Regions from separate parts of the Micromonospora sp. NPDC049274 genome, predicted to be linked through region 2. Evidence: riboswitches for the same ligand, from Rfam matches in the RefSeq annotation. Region 2 holds a riboswitch; the other holds the start of a gene.

Region 1 (6,226 bases), on a different contig from region 2:
CAGACCGGCTCGGCCGGTTACTACGGCCCGCCGGCCAACTTCAACGGCACCGTCTTCGGCACTCTCGCCCTGGCCGGTGCGAAGAGCCAGTCCGGCGCCGCCCGCGTACCGCAGGCCCTGCTCAACCTGTCGATCACCCGGATCCGCAACAATCAGCACAACGACGGCGGCTGGACCTTCACCCAGGCCGAGGGCAACCCCACCCAACTCGCCACCGCCAGTGACATCGACATGACCGGCGCGGCCATGGCCGCCCTCTGCGCCGCCGGCGTCCCCAACACCGACACCGACATCGTCCAGGCGAAGAACTTCCTCAAGGGCAAGCTGGTCAACGCCTCGGGCGCGTTCAGCTCAATGTTCGGCGTCAACACCGACTCCAACGCCTGGGCCGTCTCCGGGCTCAACGCCTGCGGCATCCCGAGCCAGGGCACCGACTTCACCACCACCGCCGGCAAGACCCCGATCGACTTCTTGCGGGCCCAGCAGTTGACCGGCGGCGGGTTCAAGTACCTGCCCACCAACACCACCCCGTCGGCGTACGCCTCCATCGACGCGGTACGTGCCCTGGCCGGCGCGGGCTACACCGCCGCTCCCCCGACCCCGATCACCGCCGGCGCTCCCACCTGGGTCGCGGCAAGCGGATTCACCGCCGGCACCGCCACCCGGCTCGCCGTGATCATCGACAACGGCAGCGGCAGCATCACGCCGTGCGCGGTCACGCTGACGCCGACCGCCGCCACCACCACCCTCGGCGCCGTGCTGGACGCCGCCATCGGCGCGGCCGTTCCGAGCGGCTGCGTCACGGCGGTCAACCCGACCAGCGGCACCGGCACCATCACCTCGATCAACGGCCTGGCCAACAGCGGCTCCTCCACCTGGAAGGTGTCCCGGGACGGCGGCACCCCGACCACCACGACCCGCGGCACGACAGTGACCGTCGGCGACACCATCTACCTGCGCTACGGCGTCTGATCAACCCCGTCGCCTTGACGTGACCAGCGGCAGCGGGCGAGCCGGCCGCTGGTTACGTCAACGTCGGCCCGGCTACCCGCACGAATCGTCGACAGGCTCGGCAGTGCGAGGACGCACCCCTGAGTCTTGGGCTGGTGCTTCGTGTTCGGCGGTACCGGCGAGGCGGCCCTCCAGGCGGGCGAGGCGATGCCGGGCATCGTGCAGTTGCTGGCGAAGCTGGTGCGCCTGGGCTTCGCTCGCGCCGAGCTGCCGACGGCAGGCATCAAGGCGGTGGAAATCCGCGACGGCAAGGACAGCCACCTCCCGGCCATCGATCGTCATGACCAGGTGGTCAATCTTTCTGCGCATGGGCCGTCTCCCGACGGGCGATGGGGAAGCTGCAGCGGCCCCGCGGGGCCCCGCAGATCTGCGGGGCCCCACGGACGGTCAAGCTGGTGGCGACTGGGCGGTGTCGGCCAGCAACAGGGACAGCTCCCGGACCAGGTCGTCCATCGACTGACCGCTCTGCGCCTTGACCAGGCCCAGCGCGAGATCAGCCAACAGGTAGAAGCCGAGGGTACGGGCCTGCTCGGAGCTGAACGCCGACATCAACTCCTCGGCACCGGCGAGGTCACCGCGGTGTTTGGCCGCGATGACCCCGGCGGCGCGTTGGACGATCTCGGCCGCCTCGGGGGTGTACCCGCTCACGCCGGGTCAGATCTTCGGGGTCGCGGCGCGGGCGGCGTCGAAGCGGGCGGTGACGTCGGTCCAGTTGACCAGGTTCCACAGCCGGTCCACGTAGTCCGGGCGCACGTTGCGGTACTGCAGGTAGTAGGCGTGCTCCCAGGCGTCGAACACCAGGACCGGGGTGGAGCCCTGCCCGACGTTGCCGTGGTGGTCGTAGACCTGCTCCACGATCAGCCGCTGACTCAGCGGCTCCCACGCCAGGACACCCCAGCCGGAACCCTGCACACCCTTCGTCGCCGCCGACAGCTGCCCGGCGAAGCCGTCGAAGGAGCCGAAGTGCTCGTCGATCGCGGCCGCCAGCTCACCGTCGGGGCGGTCGCCGCCGTCCGGGGACAGGTTGTTCCAGAAGATCGAGTGCAGCACGTGCCCGGACAGGTTGAACGCGAACGTCTTCTCCAACCCGACCAGCGTCGCGTAGTCGCCCTTGTCGCGGGCCTCGGCGAGCCGGTCGAGGCCGTCGTTGGCGCCCTTGACGTACGCGGCGTGGTGCTTGTCGTGGTGCAGCTCCAGGATCTCGCCCGACATGGCGGGTTCGAGTGCCCCGTAGTCGTAGGGCAGGTCCGGCAGTTTGTACACGGCCATGAATACTCCCTCTCAGTGCTGCCTCAACTTTGCTGTTGCCATTATCTTGCAACAAGGGCCCGATTGTCGTTAGGGGGACGGGATTGATCACAGAAACCTCGGACCGTCTCGCTCCGGCACTAGGCCGGCTGCGCCAACAAGGGCTGCGTCTCACGCTGGCACGACGGGCGGTGCTCACTGCCCTCGTGAACACGCCGCCCGACAAGCCGCACCTGAGTGCCGCCCAGGTTCACGAACGGGTCTGCGCCAACGGCCTGCCGGTCGACCTGACGACGGTGCACCGCGTCCTGATTCACCTGACCGAGCTGGGTGAGCTGCACACGGTGCCGGTCGGTGGCGCTATGACCTACGGGTTCGCCGACCACCCGCATCACCACGCGGTTTGCACTCTCTGCGAACGGGTGCGCCAACTCCCGCCCGATGCCGCACTCACCGCCGTACAGGCAGCAGACGCGGTCGGCTTCACCGCCGATCTGGAAGGACGTTCCGGCGGCGTGGTCGTCTATGGACGATGCACCTCGTGCTGAGCAGACGTGCCGGCCGGGGTGCATCGCTTAGTCCGCAGACCGCAGCAGTTCCCGCACACCGTCAACGACCTGGTGCGGCCGTACGCCTGGCTGGCCGCCCTGCGCGAGGCTGGCGTTGCCGCCGCCGCGTCCGCCGAGGGCCGTCTTGACGAGGTGTACGGCCGACGTGCCACTATCGGCCGCCGCGTCGTTGACCCCACCACCAGTCGCGTAGTGCCGTTCGACCCGGCGGCGACCACCACGACCCCGGAACGCTCCCGCGGTAACTCTCGCCGAATGAGCTCGGCGAGTTGGCGGGGGTCAGCATCGGTGGGGTCGGCGCTGGTCGCGTATACGGTTCCGGCGATATCCTCGGCCCTGCCGGCCAGGGTGCGGGCCTGTTCCCGGGTGAGCTGGAGTTTGAGTTGCTCGGCCCGGCGCTCAGCCACCTTGGCCCGTGTGACCAGCGCGACGATCCGCCAGCCAGTTCCTCCCGTGACGCGCGGAGCTGGTCGGCGAGTAGCGGAACGCCTCGATCCCGGTGACGGCCTCGACCCGTCGTGCACCTCGGCGACACCGTCGACGCCGCCGGTGAGGCATTCGACAAGGTCGCACGGCTGCTCGGCCTGCCCTACTCCGGCGGGCCCGCCATCTACCGGGTCGCCCGCGACGGCAATCCGAACGCCATCAAATTTCCCCGCCCGATGACCGGCCCGCAGGACCCGCCCACCGGTTCTCGTTCTCCGGACTCAAGACCGCCGTCGCCCGCTGGGTCGAACAACACCAGGACGGGCCGGTACCCGTCGCCGACGTCGCCGGCTCGTTCCAGGAGGCCGTCGCCGACACCCTCACCCGCAAGGCCCTCGCCGCCTGCCGCGACCATCAAGGTCGACGCCTTGCTCCTCGTCGGCGGCGTCGCCGCCAACAGCCGGGTACGCGCCCTCGCCGAACAACGCTGCGCCAACGCCGGCATCCACCCGCGGGTTCCCTCACCGGGGCTCTGCACCGACAACGGCGCCATGATCGCGGCAGTCGGGGACCTCCTCGTCCGCGCCGACGTCCCGCCCGACCGGCTCGATCTCAGCCCCGACCCGTCCGCTGTGCTGCGCGGCGCGCTGCTACATGGTCCCGGCGACGGGCGTCAGGCGGCCGGTGCGAGTGGCACGTTCGTGTAGATCGTGATGCCCTTGCCAGTCCCCAACCTCTGCCACCCGACAGCATCGTAGAAAGCCGTCGTACCGGGGATCGTCGGCACGGTGAGCAGCCATGCGGGGCGGTCACCGACCAGAGTGTCGAGTAGTCGCCGACCGAGACCACCGCGGCGGGCATTCGGCGCGACAGCAAGCTCGCCCACCTCGAACCGGCCGGACAACCCGGCGATGGCACTGGAACCCAGAACCGAGCGCACCTGGCCGTAGGAGCGGTCGCGGGGGAACGGGGTCGCAGTGGTGTAGCCCAACGCGAACCCGGTCACACTGTTGCCTGCGTGAGCGAGCGCACCAACGAATCCGGGTTTCTCGGTCCAATCGGCGAGCCGATCCGCGAGGCCCCAGGCCCGTTCGAGCGGTTCGTTCCACGGCGGCACACAGAAGACCGCCGCGTAGATCGCCATCAGCTCGCCGCTGGCCGCGAGCACAGCCCTGCCGTTGACGAGCCGGACCGTGCTCATACCGCCGCCTGACGGTGCGGAGTGGAGAGGACCTGGACGCTCACCATGCTGCGGTCCATCGACTTGACCCGAGCATCGTGCCGACCATGCACCGTTTCTGGCAACGGCGGGCAGCCGGACGACCGGCTGGGATCGAGACGACCGTCGGATCGTAGACATTGACGGTGGCACCACGAGTGGTGACACTGTGCGTCACAACTTGATACCTGTGTGCTGATGGGGGAAGTCCGGTCAAAATCCGGCGCTGGCCCGCAACGGTAGGCGGCGACACACGTAGTGACGCCGCGAGCCCGAATACCCGTCCGCACACGTCAGGACCATCCCCAACCCGTCGTGGCCCACGGGTCGGAGCCACCCGACCGGAGTCGGGTCGTCTCGGACCATCGGAGCCCGGAAAGGCGCCGTTTCATGGTCAACCGCCCCCTCCGGCACCGCGCCCGCGTCCTCGTGACCGCCGCGCTCGCCGCCCTCACGCTGACTCTGACTGTCACACCGCCAGCCGCGTCAGCATCACCGCCCACCCTCAACAGGGTCGACGCCGCAGCCGGGTGGCTCGCCCGCCAGGCAGTAGACGGTGAACGCTTCGAAGTCACCTTCGACGGCGTCGCCTACCCCGACCAAGGACTCACCCTCGACGCGGTGTTCGCCTTCGCCGCGGCGAAGGTAGCCGATACGACTGCGGCCAACGCCGTGTCGTGGCTCGCCCAACCCGCCGTACTCACCGGCTACATCGGAGACGGCACCGAGGCGTACGCGGGCGCGACAGCGAAACTCGCCCTCGGCGCCCAGGTCCGGGGTCTCAACCCGGCGGCGTTCGGCGGAGTCGACCTGCTCGCCCGCCTCAACGGCCTGCTGACACCGTCGGGTCGATACTCCGACCGTTCGGCGTTCGGCGACTACAGCAACGCGTTCACCCAGTCCTTCGCGGTGCTGGCGTTGGACCGCGCCGGGGGCGCACCACCGGCGGCGGTGACGTTCCTGGCCGCGAGCCGGTGCGCCGACGGCGGTTTCCCGCTGCTCTTCGGGCAGGCGACCTGCGTCAGCGACGTCGACGCGACAGCGATGGCCGTGCAGGCTCTGCTCGCGGCGGACCGGCCACTCGTCGCGGCCTCGGCGGCGCAGTGGCTTGTTTCCGTGCAGAACAGCGACGGCTCGTTCTCCACCAACGGCGTGCCCAACGCGAACAGCACCGGACTCGCCGCCCAGGCGCTGTCCGCCGCCGGGCGATCGCTGCCGTGGCTGCGCGCTCGCCAGCATCTGATCAGCCTGCAGGTGAACTGCACGGGGGCATCCGCCAATCGTGGTGCCATCGCGTACACCTCGGGTGGGTTCGACGCGAGCACCGCTGTTCGGGCGACCGCGCAGGCCGTACCCGGCATGGCGGGCACCGGGTACGCGACCCTGTCGGCCGCCGGCGCCCAGCTGACCGCGCCCGTCCTGGCGTGTGCGCCGTGGTGACCGCCCCGCGGGTGACGGCTCGCCGACGGATCGCGCTACTCTTCGCGGCCGTTGTCGCCGGCGCCGGCCTGGTCGCGGTCGATCCGATCCCCCGCGCCGCACACGCAGCAGCGTGTGCGCCGGGGGCGGGCGTCACTGTGGTGGTCGACCTCACTGCCTTCGGCCTGGGGGTGCAGACCGGCTGCCGGCTCGGGGACCCGCCGACCGGCCTCGCCGCGTTGCAGGGGGCCGGCTTCGCCGTCACCGGTACGCAACGGTGGGGGCTGGCTTTCGTCTGCCGCATCAACGGTTACCCCCTCCCCGCCGCCGAACC
Region 2 (11,200 bases):
GGGGTGGCGCCACTGGTCACCGTCGGGGCCATCATGACGCCGAGCTTCTCCGGCGTGATGAACTCGTTGAAGTCCTTCCAGTGCCCGATGTCGGACATCAGACCGATGATGTGGGCGGCCTTACCAGACTGGAAGACGGCGAAGGCGTCGTTGAACATCGCGGTGGAGTTGGCCCCGTCGTTGTTCAGCTTGGCGGTGCCGGTCTCCTTCCACAGCTCGAAGATCTTCTTCACGTTCGGCGACTTCCAGTCGCGCTTGCCGGCGATCCAGTTGTCGTACTCCTGCGGGGTGAGGACGCCCGACGCCATGGCCGACAGGAAGAACTGGATGCCGATGCCCTCCTTGTTGCCCTGGGCGAAGCACTTGGCGCCTGTCTTCTGGGTGATGGTGGCGCAGTTGGCGACGAACTCCTCCCACGTCGTGGCCGGCTTCGCCGGGTCGAGGCCGGCCCGCTCGTAGAGCGCCTTGTTGTAGTAGATCGGGTGGCCCTGCAGGGTCACCGGAGCGGCGTAGGTCTTGCCGCCCTTGGCGAACGCCTCCCAGCCGGCCAGCCGCTGCCGGTCCTCGCCCACGTACTCGTCGAGCGGCTGGAGCGAGTCAACCCGGTCGCGGATCTGGCCGCCGCCGTTGAACAGGATGACGTCGGGACCCTTGCCCGACTGGATGGCCGCACCCAGCAACGTGTAGTACTGATCGAACGGCTGGGCCACAAATTCGACCTCGACGTCCTTATGCTTCTTGGCGAAGTCCGCCTTGGCCTTCTCCACGTACTGCGCGGAGCTGGCCTCGCCGGACTTCCAGTCCCACACGACCAGCTTCTTGGCCGAGCCTCCGGACGACGAACCCGAACCTGTCGCGCTACCACAGCCAGCCAGGGCCAGCCCTGCAACGAGGACCGCGGCCCACACTGCTCGTTGCTTCATCGTTGCTCACCTTCATATGGGGAGTGGCCGAGAACCGGCCGTCGATGCAAGATTGACGAGAACGTAACTCGTATGACGTCTGACGTCAACGGTTGCCCTTACACTGGGGCGGACTCGTGGGCCCGCTCCCGCGGCTACGCGGAGGTGAACGTGACGACATCGAACCAGTCGACCGTCAACGGCACGACGGCACCGGCCTGGGCCCGTCGCCCGACCAACCTGGCTCAGGCGATCACGGCCGAGCTGGTGACCCGGATCGTGCAGGGAGTGCACCCCTCGGGCACACCGCTACCCCCCGAGCCGGTGCTCTGCGAGACCTTCTCGGTGAGCCGGACGGTCATCCGCGAAGCGGTGAAGATCCTGCAGGAGAAGGGGCTCGTCCAGGTCCGCCAGGGCAGCGGCACAATGGTCACCTCGCCCTCGGCGTGGGACATGCTCGACGAGCTCGTCCTCGCGGCCACCATCGCCGTGGACGACACCCTGGCGATCCTCGACGATCTGGTGGTCACCCGGCGGGTGCTGGAGTCCGACATGGCGAACGTGGCCGCCCGACTCGCCGACCAGGAGACCATCGACCGGCTGCGCGCTCTGGTAAACCGGATGGACGAGCTGGTGGACGACCACGTCACCTACCACGAGCACGACCGCGCCTTCCACGACACGGTGATGCAGGCGTCCGGAAACCGCATCGCCCGGGGCGTCGTCCGGTCCCTGGAGAGCCAGGTCGTCAACACCGCGCGCTACATGGGCAAGACCGAACGAGCCCTGTGCGTGGCATCGAACCAGGGGCACCGGCGCATCTTCGAGCGCATCGCCGCCCACGACCCCGACGGCGCGGCCCAGGCGATGTTCACGCACATCACCGAGGCGTGGCTCGTCCGGCGCAGCGGGCCGGGCAGCCCGACGCGGCTGCAGCGCTGACAATCCGGCGCCGAGGCGCTCACGACCTGGCCACGTGCCGCGCGCAACCCGGAGCCAACCGGCCCGCGACGACGACGTGGAAATCCAGATCCGTCCATCGCTTGAGAATGTTAGCGATAACAGACTACCCTCAGGCCGCAGAGGCGAAGGGCACGCTTCACCACTCCACTCGATCCGCCGAGGTCGATGGAGTCGCGCACGACCAACGCCCGCTGGTGGGTGTCCGGGCCTCCCTCAGGGACGTTGACCACCGCCGCTGACGACGGCGGGCCGCCGCGCGTGGGAGCCATGGTGGACGACCGGTCCCGCCTGCCGTTCTCGCCGCACGGCCACCATCGAGGCCCGAAGCGACACGCGGCGCCCCACCGGCGAGACCGACGGACCGTGCCCTCCCGTCGTGACCCACCCTGGAGGTACCGATGCACCCCGCACCGCCACCGCTCACGAGGAACCGGCTCCGACGCGGCGCCGCCTGGCTCGTGAGCCTGCTGCTCATCTCGACGCTGACTCCGGCCACGGCCGCCCACGCGGACAACCCCATCGTCCAGCACATCTACACCGCCGACCCGGCTCCCCTGGTGCACGACGGGCGGGTCTACCTCTACACAGGCCACGACGAGGACGGCTCCACGTACTTCACCATGAAGGACTGGCGGGTGTGGTCGTCGGCCGACATGGTCAACTGGACCGACCACGGCTCGCCCCTGAGCCTCAACACCTTCAGCTGGGCGAGCGCCAACGCGTGGGCCGGCCAGGTCATCGCCCGCAACGGCAAGTTCTACTGGTACGTGCCGGTGACCGCCCGGGCGACCAACTCGATGGCCATCGGCGTCGCGGTCGCCGACAGCCCCACCGGGCCGTTCCGGGACGCCATCGGCCGGCCACTGGTGGGCAACGGCGAGATCGACCCCACCGTCTTCATCGACGACGACGGCCAGGCATACCTGTACTGGGGCAACCCGAACCTGTGGTACGTCCGGCTGAACGCGGACATGATCTCCTACAGCGGCAGCGCCACAAAGATCCCGCTCACCACCGCCGGGTTCGGCACCCGGACGGGGAACGCGAGCCGGCCGACCCTCTACGAAGAAGGCCCGTGGGTCTACAAGCGCAACGGCATCTACTACAACGTGTTCGCGGCGGAGTGCTGCTCTGAGTTCATCGGTTACTCGACAGCGACCGGCCCGACCGGACCGTGGACCTACCGAGGGACGATCATGCCCCGCCAGGGGGCCAGCTTCACCAACCACCCCGGGGTCATCGACTTCAACGGCGGCTCGTACTTCTTCTACCACAACGGAGCGTTGCCCGGCGGCAGCGGCTACACCCGCTCGGTGGCAGTGGAGAAGTTCACCTACAACACCAACGGCACCATCCCGACGATCACCATGACCACGACGGGCGCGCCCCAGATCGGCACCCTGAACCCGTACGGGCGGCAGGAGGCCGAGACCATCGCCTGGGGCTCCGGCATCGAGACCGAGCCGGCCAGCGAGGGCGGGATGAACGTCGGGTGGATCGAGAACGGGGACTACATCAAGGTCAAGGGCGTGGGGTTCGGTACGGGCGCGACGTCCTTCTCGGCCCGGGTCGCCTCGGCCACGTCCGGCGGCACGATCGAACTGCGCCTCGGTAGCCCCACCGGCACCCGGGTGGGCAGCTGCTCGGTGCCGGGCACCGGCGGGTGGCAGACCTGGCAGACCGTCTCCTGCCCGGTCAGCGGCGCGACCGGCACCCAGGATCTCTACCTGCGCTTCACCGGCGGCAGCGGCAACCTGTTCAACCTCAACTGGTGGCAGTTCCAGGCCGGCGGCACCACGACGCCCACCCCGACCCCCACCGCGACGTCGTCGCCCACCCCGACACCGACGCCCACTCCGACGACGACCCCGACGTCCACTCCCACCCCGACGCCGACGGTCCCGGCTGGGCAGTCCTGCGCGGTGATCAACACCGTGGTCAACACCTGGCAGGGCGGATTCGAGGGGCGACTGACGGTCACCAACTCCGGGGCCTCCTCGCTGAGCGGGTGGCGGGTCACCTTCACCCTCCCCAGCGGCCAGACGGTGTCGCAGGTCTGGAACGGCGCCCTCACCCAGACGGGCAGCCAGGTGACAGTCGCGAACGCCGCCTACAACGGGCAGCTCGCGCCGGGCACGTCGACCACCGCGGGCTACCTGAGCACGAGCGCCACCAGCACGCCTCCGACCATCAGCCCGACCTGCTCCCCCGCCTGACAGTCACCCACCCCCAAGAACACCCCCGCCCCACCCCCACCTCGCCCGCCGCCGACGTTGATCATGCAGTTGGTGCCCCTGACACGCCGATAGGGAGCAACAACTTCCTGGTCGACGGGGTGGGGAGGGGGTGGGGTGGGGGTCCTAGAAGTCGTCGTCGAAGGCCACCGACCCGGTCACACCCACCTGGTACGCCGACACCCGCCGCTCGAAGAAGTTGGACAGCTCCTGCACGTCCTGCAACTCCATGAAGGCGAACGGGTTGGCCGACCCGTAGTGCCCGGCGATGCCGAGCTGGGCGAGACGGCGGTCGGCGACGTGCTGGAGATACTCCCGCATGTCCGCGAGAGTGAGACCGGGCACGCCCTGACCCACCAGGTCCTCGGCGAACTGGACCTCACACTCGACCGCTTCGATGAGCATCTGGCGGACCTGGTCGGCGAGATCGTCATCGAACAGGTCGGGCTCCTCGGCGCGCACCGTGTCCACCACGTCGAACGCGAACGCCATGTGCATCGACTCGTCGCGGAAGACCCAGTTGGTGCCGGAGGCCAGGCCGTGCAGCAGGCCACGGGAGCGCAGGAAGTACACGTACGCGAACGCGCCGTAGAAGAACAATCCCTCGATGCAGGCGGCGAAGCAGATGAGGTTGAGCAGGAACGCGCGCCGGTCGTCGCGGGTCCGCAGCTCCCGCAACTCCCCCAGCGAGTCGATCCAGCGGAAGCAGAACTCGGCCTTGCGGCGGATCGAGGGGATGTTCTCGATCGCGGCGAAGGCGGCGAACCGCTCGGTCTCGTCCGGCACGTACGTGTCGAGCAGGTTGAGGTAGAACTGGACGTGCACGGCCTCCTCGAACAGCTGCCGGGACAGGTAGAGGCGACCCTCGGGGCTGTTGACGTGCTGGTACAGGTTGAGCACCAGGTTGTTGGCGACGATCGTGTCGCCGGTGGCGAAGAACGCCACGAGGCGGCTGACCAGATGCCGCTCGGCCGGCGACAGCCGGTCCAGGTCGGCGAGGTCGGCGTGCAGATCGACCTCCTCGACCGTCCAGGTGTTGCGGATCGCGGCACGGAACCGGTCGAAGAAGTGCGGGTAGCGCATCGGGCGGAGAGTGAGATCCATCCCCGGATCGAGCAGCATGTGCGTGGTCCTCGTGTCGGTGGTGGCGTCGGGAGAGGTCACTGGCACGCCTCGCACGACTCGGGGTTCTCCAGCGAGCAGGCCAGCGCATCGGCGTCGGCGGCAACCGCGACGGCGACTGGTGCGACGGCGCTGACGGTGGCCTGCTGGATCCGCGTGGCGGGGCGTGAGCGCAGGTAGTAGGTGGTCTTCAAACCGGTCTTCCAGGCGTACAGGTACATCGAGGAGAGCTTGCCGATGGTGGGCGAGGCCAGGAACAGGTTCAGCGACTGGGACTGGTCGATGAACGGCGCGCGGGCGGCGGCCAGGTCGATCAGCGATCGCTGCGGCAGCTCCCACGCGGTGCGGAACAGCTCCCGCACGTCCGCCGGCAGCTCCGTGACTGTCTGCACCGACCCCTCCGCGCGGCGGATCGCCGAACGGATCTGCTCGGTCCACAGGCCACGCGCCTTCAGCTCGCCGACCAGGGCCGTGTTGACCTGGAGGAACTCCCCGGACAGGGTCTCGCGCTTGAACAGGTTGGACACCTGCGGCTCGACGCACTCGTAACAGCCGGCGATCGAGGCGATGGTCGCGGTCGGCGCGACCGCCACCAGCAGCGAGTTGCGCAGCCCGTACGCCCCGACCCGCTGGCGCAGCGCGGCCCAGCGCGCGGTCTGCGTACCCTCGACGCCCCACAGGTCGGGCTGGAGCTGGCCCCGCGCGGCCCGGGTCTGCCCGAACGCCGGGTGCGCGCCGAAGTCGCGCGCCAGGTCGGCGGAGGTCTCCAGCGCGGTCAGGTACAGCTCCTCGCTGATCCGCGTGGACAGCTCCCGCGCGGCCGGCGAGTCGAAAGGCATCCGCAGCGCGAAGAACACGTCCTGCAGGCCCATCAGCCCGAGCCCGACCGGCCGCCAGCGAGGGTTGCTCGCCGCAGCCTGCGGTGTCGGGTAGTAGTTGATGTCGATGACCCGGTCGAGGAACGTCACAGCCGTCCGGACCGTGGCGCGCAGTTGTTCCCAGTCGATGCCGCCGTCGGTCAGGTGGGCGGCCACGTTCACCGAGCCGAGGTTGCACACCGCGGTCTCGGCGTCGCTGGACACCTCGACGATCTCGGTGCACAGGTTGGACAGGTGCACCACGTTGCCGGGCTCGGCCGTCTGGTTGCACAGCCGGTTGGCCGCGTCCTTGAAGGTCATCCAACCGTTGCCGGTCTGGGCCAGGGTCCGCATCATCTTCCCGTACAGCTCCCGCGCCGGCACCTGCCGCACGTAGCGGCCCTGCGCCTCGGCCGCCCGGTACGCGGCGTCGAACCGCTCCCCCCACAGGTCGGGCAGCTCGGGCACCTCGTCCGGGTCGAACAGCGACCACACCTCGTCGGCCTCGACCCGGCGCATGAACTCGTCCGGGATCCAGTTGGCCAGGTTCAGGTTGTGGGTACGCCTGGCGTCCTCGCCGGTGTTGTCCCGCAGCTGGAGGAACTCCTCGATGTCCGGGTGCCACGGCTCCAGGTAGACGCAGGCCGCGCCCTTGCGTCGACCGCCCTGGTTGACCGCCGCGACGCTCGCGTCAAGGGTGCGCAGCCACGGCACGATCCCGTTGGACTGGCCGTTGGTGCCGCGGATCAGCGCACCCCGGGACCGGACCCGGGAGTACGCGATGCCGATGCCACCGGCGAACTTGGACAGGTTGGCGACCTGGGCGTAGCGCGCGTAGATCGAGTCCAGCTCGTCGCGCGGCGAGTCGACGAGGTAGCACGAGGACATCTGCGTGTGCCGGGTGCCGGAGTTGAACAGCGTCGGTGAGCTGGGCAGGTAGGCCAGGCTGGACATGAGTCGGTAGAAGTCCACGGCCTCGTCCGGCGTACGGGACAGGCCGCAGGCCACCCGCAGCAGCCAGTACTGCGGGGTCTCCAGCACCAGCCGGGTGGTGGGATGGCGCAGCAGGTACCGGTCGTAGACCGTGCGCAGGCCGAAGTACTCGAAGCGACGGTCACCGTCGGCGTCGACAGCGTCGTCGAACGTGCCGGCGTGCGCGGCGACGAACGCGGCGGTCTCGTCTCCGATCAGGCCCTCGGCGTGGCCGGCCCGGATCGCCGCGCTGAACGAGGTGACGCCCTGCCGGCGTACCTCTCGCTCGACGTGGCTGGCCAGCAGCCGGGCGGCGAGGCGCGAGTACTGCGGCTCCGTACCGATCATCTCGGCAGCGGTCTGGATGGTCAGCCGGTCCAGCTCGGCCGTCGTCGCGCCGTCGTACAGGCCACTGATCGTGCGGGTCGCCACCCGCAGCGGGTCGACGTCGGGCAGGTCGTCGGCCCAGCGCTCGACCGTGGCGACGAGCTTGCGCACGTCCACCGGCTCCCTGGCGCCGTCGCGGGTCTGCACCCGCGTCGGTGTACGCCGGAGGGCCGTGTCGCCGTCGGCCGGGGTCACCTCGGTAACTGTCACCACTCACTCCTCGCGAGTTTGAGGACCTGATGGCCCTCGGCACGAGGCGACCGACACCGGCGGACGCCACGCCGACGGCGGCGTGGATCCGAAAGGCGTCGGCCGTCCCACGCGGCCTCGGACCGCCGCCCACCCGGATGCGGGTACGCGGCGCGCTGGCAGGTCTTCGGACTCGCGGGCACGACCGGGGTCGCCCGGTCTCCTACTGGCCGTCGCTTCCCAGGCCAGATGGCGGCCCAGTGCTGATGACGGCTGTCGTTCCCACTCACCGCTGCGGGGCAGTCCCGGAATTCCACCGGGTTCCCTCTTGCCTCGGCCACCCTGGGATGAGTGGCCGAACCAGCTGCGATCGACACCATATATAGGGGCGGGAGGGTTTGTCACACCCCACATGTCGGGTCCGGGCGTGTCGCGGCCGCCGGCGACGGCCCTCGTCGATCCGGTCGACGCCCGCGGGCGAGCGGCCGTGGCGCGGCGTCGCGATCGGACTTCGCCGCCGGCTTGACCGAGGAGAACCGGCACCGATACGGTCGACCCACATCTGCGGCGACGCGAGGGAAGCCGGTGAGAATCCGGCGCGGTCGCGCCACTGTGAGCGGTCCCCGACCCAGGGGGCCGCGAGCCAGGACGCTCGGTCGTCCGCAGCCTTGCGATGGGGACGCGTCATCCCCGAGGAGGTTCGTGCACACATGTCCAGTTCCACGTCCAGCCAGCCGCTGGTGCACCCCGCTGTCCCGACCCGTCTCCTGTGGACGGTCCTGGCCACCGTCGCCGTGCTCACCCTGCTGGCCTATCTCGTCGCCTTCGACCAGGGCGCGGTCTCGCGCAGCGGGATGTTCCTGCACGAGCTGATGCACGACGGCAGGCACCTGCTCGGTGTCCCGTGCCACTGACCGGCACCGCACCCACCTTCGTCACGGTTCTCCTGCGCGGGCTGCTCGCCGGCCTGGTGGCCGGCCTGCTCGCCGGAACGTTCGCCTACGTCGTCGGCGAACCCCACATCGAGGCGGCCATCGCCATCGAGGAGGCGGCGACACACGCCGAACCCGCCACCGGTGGGCACCAGCACGACGAGGATGCCCTGGTCAGCAGGAACGGCCAGCGCGGCGGGCTGTTCCTGGCCACCGCACTGTTCGGCGTCGCGATGGGTGGCCTGCTGGCCGCGGCGTACGTCCTGCTGACCCGGCGGCGACGGACCCCTGACGACGGACGGTCCGGGCTGCTCCTGGCCGGCGGCGCGCTGCTCGGCGCGGTGATCGTTCCGTTCCTCAAGTACCCGCCGAACCCCCCGGCCGTCGGCGACCCGGCCACCATCAACCAGCGCACGGTCACCTACCTGCTGCTGGTGGTCCTCGGGCTGGTGGCGGTCTGGTCCGGTTCGCTGGGCTACCGGTCGGTCGGCGCACAGGCGCCGGTGTGGCTGCGCGCCAGCGCGGCGGTCGGCGGTTTCCTGCTGGTCACCGGCGTGGCCTACGTGGTGCTGCCGTCGTTCCAGGAGGTCCCGGGTGACTTCCCCGCCACGCTGCTGTGGAGCTTCCGGCTCGCCTCCCTCGGCACCCAGGTGGTGCTGTGGACCGGGATCGGCCTGCTCTTCGCAGCCCTGATGCACCGGCAGCGCGCGGTCGCCGACGCACAGCCGGCCGGGTGAGCGCCACCAGCCTGCGGCTGGTCGCCCACGGTCACACCGCCGCCCTGCGGCGAGCCCGCTTCGGCGGGGACGACGGACTGGACGAGGGCGGCCGGCGCGCCGCCCTCGCCCTGTCCGGGCTGGGCCGGTGGGCGCCGTCGAGCGACACCGACGCCTGCCTGTCCAGCCCCGCGGCGGCGGCCGTCCAGACCGCGTACGCCCTCGGCCTCGCGCCCGCCGTCGAGACGGCGCTTGTCGACTGCGACTTCGGCGACTGGACCGGCCGGTCACTGGAAGAGGTCGCCGCCGCGCAACCCGACGCCCTGCACGAGTGGATGTCCACCCCGGACGCCGCGCCGCACGGGGGCGAATCCGTGGCCGACCTGCGCGAGCGCGTCGGCCGGTGGCTCGACGAACAGCGCGGCGTCGGCCGACGGATCACGGCCGTCACCCACCCGCTCGTGATCAGGGTGGCGGTCGTGCACGCCCTGGGGCTGCCGCTGGCGACGTACCGGCAGCTGGACGTCGAGCCGTTGGCGATCGTCCGGCTCACCGACCACGGCCGACGGTGGCAGCTCCGGCTCACCTCGCGCCGGTGACGGTGAACGGTTCGGATACCGGCGTTGCCGACGTGGCACCGGACAGCGTCGCACTGGTCGCGCCCGGCTGCCGAATCCGGATTGATCGCAGGGAAACACGGTGACCACTGCGTCCCGCGTGGGCACCATGGGCGTACGGCGCTCAGCGACCGCCCGCGGCCAACTCGGCCAGCATCCCCTCACAACTGCGGACGACCACCTCCGCGCCCCGGCGCTGAGCCAGCGGGAGCAGCGGATCCTCGGCCCGGTCCCGCCACCGCCACTGCGCGTCGGCGGCGACCTCCCAGAGCCGCTGCACGGTCGCCTCGTGCTCGACGCCGAGCCGTGCGGCCAGACCCACCCCGTCACCACCGACGAGGCGCTGCGCCTCGGCGGCCAACTCGGCGTCGAAACCGAGGCGGGCGTTGCGCAGCGCCACCAGCAGGCGCAGCTCCCGGAACTCGTGTGCGCCCGCCAGGATCTGCTCGATCGCGCCGACCAACTCGTCGGCGCCGCGCACCGGCTCGGCCCGCACCAGGGCCTCCACGGCCGCCAGCGCCGAGCGTGCCTTGAGCGTGTCGCGACGATCGACGAAACATCGGGTCATCGACTCCCGCAGCTCGGTGAGCCCACTGCGTCGGATCAGCTCGGCCGACAGGGTCACCCGGGTATCGAACCCGCTGCGGACCAGGGTCGTCGCGAGCCGGATCCCGAAGAGTCCGAACCGGTCCAGCAGACCGGCGCGCACCTCCGAATCCAGGTGCACCGGAAGCTCGCCACGGACGAAGCGGTCGGCGGAGAGCAGGTGGGCCTCCAACTCGACGCGGGACGCCCCGGCCAGCGTCGCGAGCGCGGCGAAGTCGGATTCGCTCAGCATCCGGCCCGCGAGACCGATCGCCCCGCTGCACGCCACCACGTTCACGGCCAGCGCGCCCACCCGGGGGTCGCGGTGGTGCCGGCGGGCCAGCTGGCGGGCGGTGAGCAGCCCGTCGATCCGGCCGCCGCCCACCTCGTCCGCGCGGGACAACACCATGATCACGTTCACCGGGGCGGTCTGCCCGACGACACTGTCCCGCGCGGACTCCAACACCCGCAGGTCACTGTCGCGGCCGTCGCGGGTCAGAAACAGCACCGCGTCGGAGTCCCGCAGGACGCGATCCAGCACCGGCGCGTGGCCCTGCTCGTCGATCGCGGCGAGCGCCGGGGTGTCGATGAGCGTCACCTGCCGCAGCGCCCGCGTCGGCCACCGCACCACGATGTCGCGCACCTCCCCGATCCGCCAGCCCAGATCCACCCGCATCCCGGTCGCCGACTTGACCACCGTCAGCTCCTGCGGCGGCTGGCCGAC

Evidence for each region. Region 2 has a riboswitch for cobalamin ahead of AB0K10_RS24875 (ribonucleoside-diphosphate reductase subunit alpha). Riboswitches for the same ligand answer to the same signal wherever they lie in the genome.
Region 1: another riboswitch for cobalamin. It lies ahead of AB0K10_RS22415 (prenyltransferase/squalene oxidase repeat-containing protein); the one in region 2 lies ahead of AB0K10_RS24875 (ribonucleoside-diphosphate reductase subunit alpha).

What each region holds. Positions count from the first base shown of each region.
Region 1 is NZ_JBFAQS010000012.1:102,408-108,633, reverse strand. Features, by position in the region: gene AB0K10_RS22450 (hypothetical protein) at 1-972, shown strand, start outside; gene AB0K10_RS22445 (hypothetical protein) at 1,045-1,320, opposite strand; gene AB0K10_RS22440 (superoxide dismutase) at 1,399-1,659, opposite strand; gene AB0K10_RS22435 (superoxide dismutase) at 1,666-2,280, opposite strand; gene AB0K10_RS22430 (transcriptional repressor) at 2,310-2,807, shown strand; partial or broken gene AB0K10_RS22425 (tRNA (adenosine(37)-N6)-threonylcarbamoyltransferase complex transferase subunit TsaD) at 3,353-3,961, shown strand; gene AB0K10_RS22420 (GNAT family N-acetyltransferase) at 3,928-4,455, opposite strand; cobalamin riboswitch at 4,628-4,776, shown strand; gene AB0K10_RS22415 (prenyltransferase/squalene oxidase repeat-containing protein) at 4,864-5,913, shown strand; gene AB0K10_RS22410 (hypothetical protein) at 5,907-6,226, shown strand, end outside.
Region 2 is NZ_JBFAQS010000015.1:42,208-53,407, forward strand. Features, by position in the region: gene AB0K10_RS24855 (extracellular solute-binding protein) at 1-923, opposite strand, end outside; gene AB0K10_RS24860 (FadR/GntR family transcriptional regulator) at 1,074-1,844, shown strand; gene AB0K10_RS24865 (family 43 glycosylhydrolase) at 2,264-4,081, shown strand; gene AB0K10_RS24870 (ribonucleotide-diphosphate reductase subunit beta) at 4,226-5,221, opposite strand; gene AB0K10_RS24875 (ribonucleoside-diphosphate reductase subunit alpha) at 5,260-7,632, opposite strand; cobalamin riboswitch at 7,787-8,006, opposite strand; cobalamin riboswitch at 8,204-8,278, shown strand; gene AB0K10_RS24880 (CbtB domain-containing protein) at 8,337-8,540, shown strand; gene AB0K10_RS24885 (CbtA family protein) at 8,531-9,295, shown strand; gene AB0K10_RS24890 (histidine phosphatase family protein) at 9,292-9,873, shown strand; gene AB0K10_RS24895 (GTP-binding protein) at 10,016-11,200, opposite strand, start outside.